DNA from 3 places in the Paenibacillus sp. 2KB_22 genome. Region 1 is predicted to be linked to each of the others. Evidence: predicted binding sites of a transcription regulator. Region 1 holds the regulator's gene; each other region holds the start of a gene.

Region 1 (3,287 bases):
CAGTTGTTGTCTGAAATTACTACGAATATTACTCAAATAAATCTCTCTTAACTCAGCACGTTCAGCAAGTTCTTCCTCCGACAATCCAGTGGACTTTTGCTTACGAGCCAATTCGTTAATGCGTGCTACCAGACTATCTATATCCAAGCTTGTCCCCTCCAAAAATACAAAGTCATATTAACTTTGCCATGATAAAGGCAGCTTGTCAAGCTGACACGCGTTAACACTCATTGATGTGCTTTTATTCTGCAAATTGCGGTAGAGTTAGTACTTGCCCCACTTGGATGGAAGTCGCTTGAAGTTGATTCACTTTCTTAATTGCTTCTATATATATACGTGTATCCATATTCGTCGGTTTATGTTCCAAAGAAATACTCCATAATGTTTCTCCTTGTGAAACAGCTATCTTTCCTCCAGGCAGAACATCGTTCTCATTGCCAGCAAATACAGTTAAAACAGTGCTGCATCCAATAAATATAATCAATGAGGTAATGGCTATCTTTAACATCCATGAAGAAATCTTGAAACGCGCTAAAACCTTCTTGTAGTTCCCTATGTTAGACTTCACCAGTTCCGAATTCATCGGTTCATAAATACTTTGATAAGTTGAATATCTCATTAAATACCCGCCTCCAAACGTTTGTTCCTATCTGTTGAAATCAATATAACACGAACACTTGTTTTGTTCAATAGATTTTTAGAACAATTGTTCGCTTGTTTTTCGAAGGAGAAATATCTTAATTCAAGCTCTTTTGCAAAGCATTTGCAGTATTATGCTCTGACTTTTGGACAATTTCTGTTCTATAAGTTAAAAAACACTGATTTAATGCTATTTTATTTAGAACTTATGTTTGTACGAACGGAGGTTCTATGTTATAATTTTCCCAAACGTTACTAAAATGGGGTTGATACGGTATGTCGAAGATATCCAGCAGGCAGCAGGCTATTCTGGAGTTTATACGAAATGAAGTCCGGTTGAAGGGGTATCCTCCTTCCGTACGGGAAATTGGTGAAGCGGTTGGACTGGCTTCCAGCTCAACAGTACATGGACATTTGGATCGTTTGGAGAAAAAAGGTTTGATCCGACGCGACCCTACCAAGCCAAGAGCCATTGAGCTTCTGAGCCAGGAAGAATCTGAGCATTCTCATCAATTTGCTCATAGCGTTGCACGTATTCCTGTCGTTGGTAAGGTTACAGCTGGGGTTCCAATCACTGCAACCGAGAACATTGAAGACTACTTCCCTCTTCCTACACATTATGTAGGCGAACAGAAAGTATTTATGCTTTCAGTAGTGGGAGATAGTATGGTGGAAGCTGGAATCGTTAATGGAGATTACGTTATTGTCCGTCAACAGCAAACTGCTGATAACGGTGATATCGTCGTTGCAATGACTGAAGACGATGAAGCTACAGTGAAAACGTTCTATAAAGAGAAAGATCATATTCGCCTTCAACCGGAGAATGCGACCTTCGAACCTTTACGTTTGAAACACGTTAGTATTTTGGGTAAAGTCATTGGCCTTTTCCGAGATATTCATTAATATCTAACCTGAGTAACAAAACTAGATGCAATGCACTGAAATACAAAAAGAGGTTGCCCTGATGAACAGGACAACCTCTTTTTATTTTTATATTGTTTTATCGGCTAATTATTCACTGCGTTTCAAAACACTTTTGTGGTGTGAGAACACATCAAAGCTCTGTTGTCCGTGATATGAGCCCATACCGCTCTCTCCTACACCACCAAACGGAAGATAATGCGACGTCATATGAGAAAGTGTGTCATTAATACATCCCCCACCGAAGGATACTTGATTCAGCACCTGATCCTGCAGTTGCTCATCCTGTGTGAAGAGATATAGCGCCAATGGTTTTGGTCGGCGAACAATCTCATCCAGCATGGGGTTCAAGTCACTGTACGTAAATACAGGAAGAATCGGACCGAAGATCTCTTCTTGCATGACAGGTGATTCCCAGTTCACATCTCCAAGTACAGCCGGCTCAATCAGCAACTGCTCACGCACAGAACGTCCACCTAACAGCGTTTTGCCATCTGTGAGAAATTTCGACAACCGATCAAAGTTACGGGCGTTGACAATATGCGGGAAATCAGCGTTCTGTAACACATCATCCCCAAATTTATCTTTGATCTCTGCGCCAATCAGATTAATCAATTCATCATGAACTTGTTCATGCACAAGCAAGTAATCCGGCGCAACACATGTCTGCCCTGCATTCAGGAACTTACCACGTACAAGACGTTGTGCTGCCAGCTTCAAATCTGCATCACTATGGACAATAGCAGGGCTTTTACCACCCAACTCAAGAGTTACAGGAGCCAGATGCTCCGCAGCTGCCTTCATCACAATGCGACCAACACCAGTGCTACCAGTGAAGAAAATATAATCAAACTTCTCTTTCAACAATGCTGTGCTGGCTTCGACTTCCCCTTCCATAACGGCAATATACTCCTGAGGGAAGATCTCTTGAATCAGATCATACGTCAGACGAGATACGGCTGGTGTTAATTCAGAAGGCTTAATCACTGCACAGTTACCGGCTGCAATTGCTCCAATCAGTGGACCAAAGGCCAGTTGGAAAGGATAATTCCAAGGTGCAATAATAAGAGCCACTCCGTATGGTTCAGGATAAATGGTGCTCACCCCATCCGGCATAGCTGAATTGGTTGGGACTTGTTTTGGTGCAGCCCATTCCTGCAGATGTTCTAATGCAAAATCCAGTTCGCCCAGAACAATGCGAATCTCGGAACCATAAGCTTCCGCCTCAGATTTGTTCAGATCAGCACGAAGTGCATCTTGTATCCGTTGCTGATACTTCTGAATTCCTTTTCTAAGCTGTTGAAGTGCATTAATCCGATACTCGATATTTTTAGTTTGTCCTGTATAAAAAAATGTACGTTGTTCTGTCACTAGTTGTTTTGCTTGATCCATATTAACATCTCCAATTAATTATTTAAAATTAAATTGTTCAAAATTCAATTAAAGTATACCTCTTCTATATGAAACTATCAACATAATATTGAAACATTGATTTGAAAGTATCTGAAAATTGTTAGGCGTTTTAATAGAGTGAATGCTAGTATTCACTTCTATTCTGTGACTATCAGAATTTCTAAGGGAACTTGATTTAAATATTTTTGCTTCCAATTTTCAATAATAGTTTACTCCTCTATTAGAAGGAGAATTGACTTCAACTTCCTCTTAATTAGGTGACAAGATAGGTGACAATGATATTGCGTAATAACAAACATTAATAAGATAGGTCT
Region 2 (3,287 bases), on a different contig from region 1:
GTTAAACTCAGCTCGGATCTCTCCTCTTCAATGATTTTTATATGATGTTCCTTTAAACTTTGTTTTGATTTGTACATCTCTAAAGCAATTTTCTTTTGTGTACCGTCCAGGTAATCAATATACACCGATTTCATCTTAAAGTTTGAAGCGTATATTTTATGTTTATCTACCTCCAGAGCACCTAAAAGATACGGCATCTCTACCAGCCTCTTCACAAGTGCAAGTTCCTCAGAAGTTTGTCTCACCGTACACACCTCCTCCTTCTTCAAACTTTACAGTGACCAATTGATCAAAATCGACCCATTCAAATCCATTATCCATTTCAATTTTTATTTTTTTTCCAAAGGCACTGACTGAAGTGACGATCCCGTGTATATACCGATTGCCTGACTCATGAAATACTTCAAAGGTGGCTTGCAACGTATAGTTGAGGGACATATCTATATGCTGAGCAATAATTTCCCACTCATCTTCATGAATCAGTGGTTTCGCTTGAACATGAATTTGAGTACGATGCTGTATAATTCGTTCTTTATGTTGTGGAAGCATCATGCGGCTCGATTCCCATAATCCATTGGCCTCCAGTTTTTTGCTCATTTGTAATGCCCCCCAATTTTAGATGCTCTATCAATCGCTTGACCCGCAGCCGTAATGGAGCTCGCTCGAAGAATGGCAATGTCGCCATATCGATCCTTAATGTTGTCCATCACCTGATCAATGGCTCGTTTCTGCTCTTGATCATCAAAGAAAGATAGTTGATATGTATCCGCGTTGGATAATTGAGACAGGGATACGCCTACACGGCGCACAGGTTGCCCATCCCAATGTTGATGGAATATGCGTTTGGCTATCTTGCACACATCAACGGTTATGTTTGAAGGATCAGACAGTTTAACCTGCCTGTGAAAACCCGTTGGGTGATCAAAATCTGCTCCCGATACACTCACAGATATGACACTACCCATCAACCCCTTTTTACGGGCTCTTCTGCACACTTCTGTACAGATATCGAGAATAACCACTTCGATCTCCCATGCTTCGGTGAAATCTCTAGGCAGGGTCATTCCGTTTCCGATATCCTTTTGTGTACTGTGTGTGTTGACGGTTACCGGCGAATTGTCGAGTCCATTGGCGACTCTCCAGATGACTTCTCCATTAACACCCCACTTGCTTCTTAATTTAGAAAGAGGCGTATTCGCTAGGTCTTTAATGGTTCGGATACCCATCTTCCACAGATGTTTTTCCATTCTTGATCCAATTCCCCACATATCGCGGATAGGCTTATCTCCAATGTGAAGATGCAACTCTTCTTTCTTTAAGTGAAAAATGCCACCCTCCGCTTTTTTAGCAATCATATCGCAGCACAATTTACTGATAATTTTGTTTTCACCAATGCCCGCTCTGGCGTAAACCCCTGTTTCATTATAGATTTTGTCTTGAATTTGTTTGGCTAAATCGATTGGATCATTACCAAATAGATGCATAGACCCTGTAAAATCAGCGAATAATTCGTCTATACTGTATGGCTCAACCAGATCGGTGAATTCCTCAATAATGGACATGATTTGGGTGGATACTTCGATGTATTCTTGCATGTGAGGTTTTACAATGATCAGTTCAGGGCACTTCTGAAGAGACTGCCAGAGTGGTTCTGCGGTAGATACCCCCTTAGCTTTGGCTAATGGACAAGCGGCAAGAATAATGCCAGAACGTCTTGCTGGATCGCCTGCAACGGCGAGAGGTCTATTTTTGTATTGGGGCATTTTTGCCTTTTCGACTGAAGCATAAAAACTCTGCATATCAATGAGCATGATGGTTCGCTGCTTAGTCCACACTGAAATCACTCCTGTACATTTAAGAACGTATGTTTGTATATATTATAAACCGAACACGTGTTCTTTATGCAAGAGGTAAATATTTATATTTGGCATAGGACCAAGTGAAGGATTCAGATCATACTAGGTTACGCCCGCAAAAAAAAGTCGCTAAATTAGCGACTTCAACGGGAACATTCTTATCCTTTATGAAATTTCCAGATGCAATAGCGGGAACGGATTACCAGAACCATCGAATTCGGAGCGTCCGATCTGTACAAACCCAGCAGATTTGTTAACTATAATACGGCGACAATCGGCCTCATATCGAACCGTAGCCATAAGATCGATAGCGGATTGAACATCGGTAATTAATTTTTCATCACTCGTAACGTAAGCAATAGATACTCCATTTTCGTTTATTTTTCTAATATTCATGTCTTCTTTTCCCTCATTCCTTATATTGAAGAACCCAATATCTTGATCCAGGTTCACCTTCTTCTACGATAGCCCTCCAGCCTTGCTTTTTATAAAATGTGAGTGCTTTATGATTATCAGAGACACATTTTAATGTGACAGGCGTTCCCAGTTCGGCCACGGATTGCTGGAGTAACTGCTTTCCCACCCCTTTGCCGGCAGCACTCGGGTGCACAAACAAATTATGAATAAAGCGGTCGGGTACATATAGTGACGCAAATCCAAGTACTTGATCGTTTTCCTCTGCCAAAAGAATCTGTTCTTCCGATGTATCCCGGTCAAAATCTTCTAGGCTCATCTCATCGGCATTGGCCCAGTGAAAGCTCTCCCGCCGGGAATCCAAATAAATATGTCTCAATTGTGGATAGTCTGCAATACGGGCTTCTCTAATGATCATCCGATGATCAATCCCCCATTCCTCTGTTTCATCAATGTCGTTGTTACCTGGAGCCGACCTTTACCATTTGTTTGGCCTGCACACGACCTGCCTGTAACAAGTCATCACTGAACTTCGCATCACTAACTGCCCGTGCCAGTGCAACGGTACCTACCATACTGCTTACTAACGCATAACCTTCAGCGGTATTCATCCCAGCCATAGTTGTAATAAACGCGATAAAACGTTGCAACTCCTGCGTGTAAGCTTGTCGAATATCCTCCGATAGTTGGGAAATCTCTCCCGATAAAGCTGGTAAGATACAACCGACTTCCGTCTGATCTCGATGCAGGGAGCTTAAATAAAAATCAATGACGGCTTCAATCGACGTCTGATCTTCGTTTTTGTTTTTGTCTGCAATTCTCTGCAGCATTTCAATGGTGTCACTAATGGCGAAATGACAGGTCTCCATCACAAGCTGATCTTTATTTTCAAAATGGGAGTAAAATCCCCCATGTGTCAGTCCAGCACCTTTCATAATATGTGGAAGACTAATATTCCGCACGCCGTGGGTTCGGAATGCTTTGGCCGCGCTGGTAATAATATGGTTCCGAACTTTG
Region 3 (3,287 bases), on a different contig from region 1:
ACACCAAGCACATGTTCACAAATGACAGGGAACGCTAATACAAAAGGCCGGGAACTCAGCCCGGCCTTTATCTCCACAGTTAGCGTGCCAACAGCCCCTGTCCATTGGGACAGGGGCTGTTGGACAGCAAGAGCAATCCCACTACAGTCCATTATCCAGATTGATCCAAGCTCAATCAGATAAGTTTACGGAGTCCAGTGGGAAACACCCTCAGGGCCCTCCCTACAAGGGAGGATGTGAGAGATTACTCGTTGATTTCAAACAATTCTTGTTCTTCTTCTGCTTCTTTTTGTTGCTCTTCACTAGTTGGCGCAGGAACTGCGGTAGTCAAGTTACTAGCTACCCGAATTTTTTGTTCAATGATTTCAGCAATGTCTTTATGCTCTTTCATGAACTGCTTCGCGTTCTCACGACCTTGTCCTAAACGCTCGCCTTCGTAGGAATACCAAGCACCACTTTTATTAACGATGTCCAGCTCTGTACCAATGTCAATGATACTGCCTTCTCTCGAGATACCCTCACCGTACATGATATCCACTTCCGCTTGTTTAAACGGAGGTGCCACTTTGTTTTTCACAACTTTAATACGAGTACGGTTACCAATCATGTCATTGCCTGATTTGATACTCTCAATACGACGTACATCCAGACGTACCGTAGAATAAAACTTCAGAGCACGACCACCAGGTGTTGTTTCCGGGTTACCAAACATAACGCCGACTTTCTCACGAAGCTGGTTGATGAAGATTGCGATTGTTTTGGATTTGCTGATTGCACCAGACAATTTACGCAACGCCTGAGACATCAAACGCGCTTGCAAACCAACGTGTGAATCACCCATTTCGCCTTCAATCTCTGCTTTTGGAACCAATGCAGCTACAGAGTCAATAACGACGATATCTACTGCACCACTGCGTACAAGAGCTTCTGCAATTTCCAGCCCTTGCTCACCCGTATCTGGCTGAGATAGAAGCAATTCGTCAATGTTAACGCCCAATTTGCTTGCATATTGAGGATCAAGAGCATGCTCGGCATCGATAAATGCTGCTTGTCCACCAACACGTTGTACTTCAGCAATCGCATGCAATGCGACAGTTGTTTTACCTGAAGATTCAGGTCCATATATTTCAACAATACGGCCTTTAGGCAAGCCGCCTGTTCCTAATGCAATATCCAAAGCCAAGGAACCGCTGGGAATAATTTCCACATTCATATGAGTGGACTCACCCAGTTTCATGATGGATCCTTTACCAAATTGCTTCTCTATTTGACGGAGCGCCATATCAAGCGCGGCACGACGGTCTGACAATAAGCTCACACCCTTTACTGTTTATAAGATAATGATACCTTGTTTTAACACGTTTGCCAAGCTTTTTTTCGAACATACATTCGTTTTTTTTTGTGAAGGCCGAGGCGCCTCTTCCTCAAAGAAACTTTCCATTAAACAGAAAAAAGAACCGTAAACAAGGCTGTAAAGCCTAATTCTACGGTTCTTCCGTCTTCCTTAATTATACTTCCTTAGAGCTTCAAATGCAATCGAAGCTATTAACTAATCAATCCATCGCCACAAGTTTTTGCCATAAGCGATAGAGAATCGCTTTGGCTGAACGAATGCGAACAGTCTCGCGATTGCCATTAATACGCAGCTCATGAATTTCCGTCTCTTTTCCACGTTCAGCAAGAGCGATGAAGACAAGTCCGGGTGGCTTGCGTTCCGAATATCCCGGTCCAGCTACACCAGTAACAGCCAAGCCAAAATCAGCATCGCCAATCATGCGGATCTGCTCAGCAAGCACTTTTGCAACCTCAGGACTTACCGCCCCAGGTGCATCTTCACCTTCCAGATAATCATGAGGCACATTCAGCAGCTTTTCCTTAATTTCATTGGAGTAACAAACAATTCCACCTTTGAGCATTGAGGCACTTCCCGGTACAGAGGTCAGACTTTGCATGACAAGCCCTCCTGTACAGCTCTCAGCAGCGCTAAGCGTCAGCCCCATGTCAGACATCATGGTTACTATCGTATACTCTATAGGCACATCCTCGTTCGCGTAGAGATGTTCTGTCAAACGCTCCCGAATCTGAACCTCCATCGCATCCAGCTTCAGCTTCGCCTCTCCCTCACTCGCAGCCTTAGTAGAGACACGTACCGTAACTTCCCCTTCGCTGGCGTAAGGAGCAATCGTAGGGTCTGTCTGCGCGTCAATCAGATCCAGCAGTCGATCTTCCAGAGCAGATTCACCAATACCAGCGAATTTGAGCATTCGGGAATAGATCGGCATTTCTTCTGTGAGCACATGCTGGAACAGCCAAGGCTTGACTTCCTGTTCAAACATTGGAATCAGCTCTTTAGGTGGTCCAGGCATCACAATATAATGTTTATCATTATCAGAAATCGCATTTCCTGCCGCAAGGCCCGTTTCATTGGCCAGAGGTGTACCACCATCAATAACGATCGCCTGACGTCGGTTATTCTCTGTCATGTCCACATTACGATCTCTGAAAAAGCTCTCGATTTTGTCCATCGCCATTCGATCTGTATGCAATTTTCGGTTAAGAACAGCTGCGAGCGCATCTTTGGTCAGATCATCTTGAGTAGGTCCGATGCCACCGGAAAATAAAATAACGTCTGCACGGCCCTGCGCAATGCGAATAGCTTCACTAAGTCGGTTCAGGTTATCCCCAACCACCGTTTGGAAATATACATCGATCCCCATCGCAGCCAATTCACGGGATAGGTATCTGGCATTGGTATTGACGATTTGTCCAAGCAGTAGCTCTGTGCCAACTGCAATGATTTCTGCCTTCATTGAGCATCCTCCTGTACATATGGTGAGTGATCAAAGGGCAATAGGATAATTTCCTATTGCCCCTGACCCAATGCTTCCTTCATGATTACCCATTTAAGAACAAACCATTATGCTTTTGTTAAATGAAGCAGGTTTTTGTTTTTGATAAAGTAATCGATACCCGACCAGATGGTAATAAGCGCTGCTGCCCATACCGCGATAATATCGGCGTGAATACCCGTGTATGAAAACGGGAAATTGTTTAGCAGCAACAGCACAATTGCCACAATCTGAACTACCGTCTTCAGCTTGCCCCAATTACTGGCAGCAACAACCGAACCATCCAGCAATGCGATTTGGCGCAAGCCGGTAACTGCAAATTCACGACTAATAATAACCACTGCAATCCAGGAATCCAGCTTACCCATCTCCACAAGCGAGATCAAAACTGCTGTAACCAACAGCTTGTCTGCGAGTGGATCGAGCAGTTTCCCCAGA

The links. Region 1 encodes LexA, which represses DNA repair genes until DNA is damaged. Its sites were predicted from a motif close to CGAACATATGTTCG; they were not measured.
Region 2: a site for LexA is predicted at 1,858-1,871, ahead of AB4111_RS00375 (DNA polymerase IV). Genes of this name have one in related genera too.
Region 3: a site for LexA is predicted at 1,379-1,392, ahead of recA (recombinase RecA). Genes of this name have one in related genera too.

What each region holds. Positions count from the first base shown of each region.
Region 1 is NZ_JBFRHG010000002.1:457,218-460,504, forward strand. Features, by position in the region: gene AB4111_RS12955 (DUF896 domain-containing protein) at 1-147, opposite strand, end outside; gene AB4111_RS12960 (LysM peptidoglycan-binding domain-containing protein) at 242-619, opposite strand; gene lexA (transcriptional repressor LexA) at 916-1,542, shown strand; gene AB4111_RS12970 (aldehyde dehydrogenase) at 1,651-2,952, opposite strand.
Region 2 is NZ_JBFRHG010000001.1:92,312-95,598, forward strand. Features, by position in the region: gene AB4111_RS00365 (hypothetical protein) at 1-245, opposite strand, end outside; gene AB4111_RS00370 (YolD-like family protein) at 229-597, opposite strand; gene AB4111_RS00375 (DNA polymerase IV) at 594-1,811, opposite strand; gene AB4111_RS00380 (DUF4180 domain-containing protein) at 2,022-2,252, opposite strand; gene AB4111_RS00385 (GNAT family N-acetyltransferase) at 2,266-2,688, opposite strand; gene AB4111_RS00390 (TetR/AcrR family transcriptional regulator) at 2,732-3,287, opposite strand, start outside.
Region 3 is NZ_JBFRHG010000001.1:1,171,052-1,174,338, forward strand. Features, by position in the region: gene recA (recombinase RecA) at 245-1,309, opposite strand; gene AB4111_RS04960 (competence/damage-inducible protein A) at 1,554-2,810, opposite strand; gene pgsA (CDP-diacylglycerol--glycerol-3-phosphate 3-phosphatidyltransferase) at 2,918-3,287, opposite strand, start outside.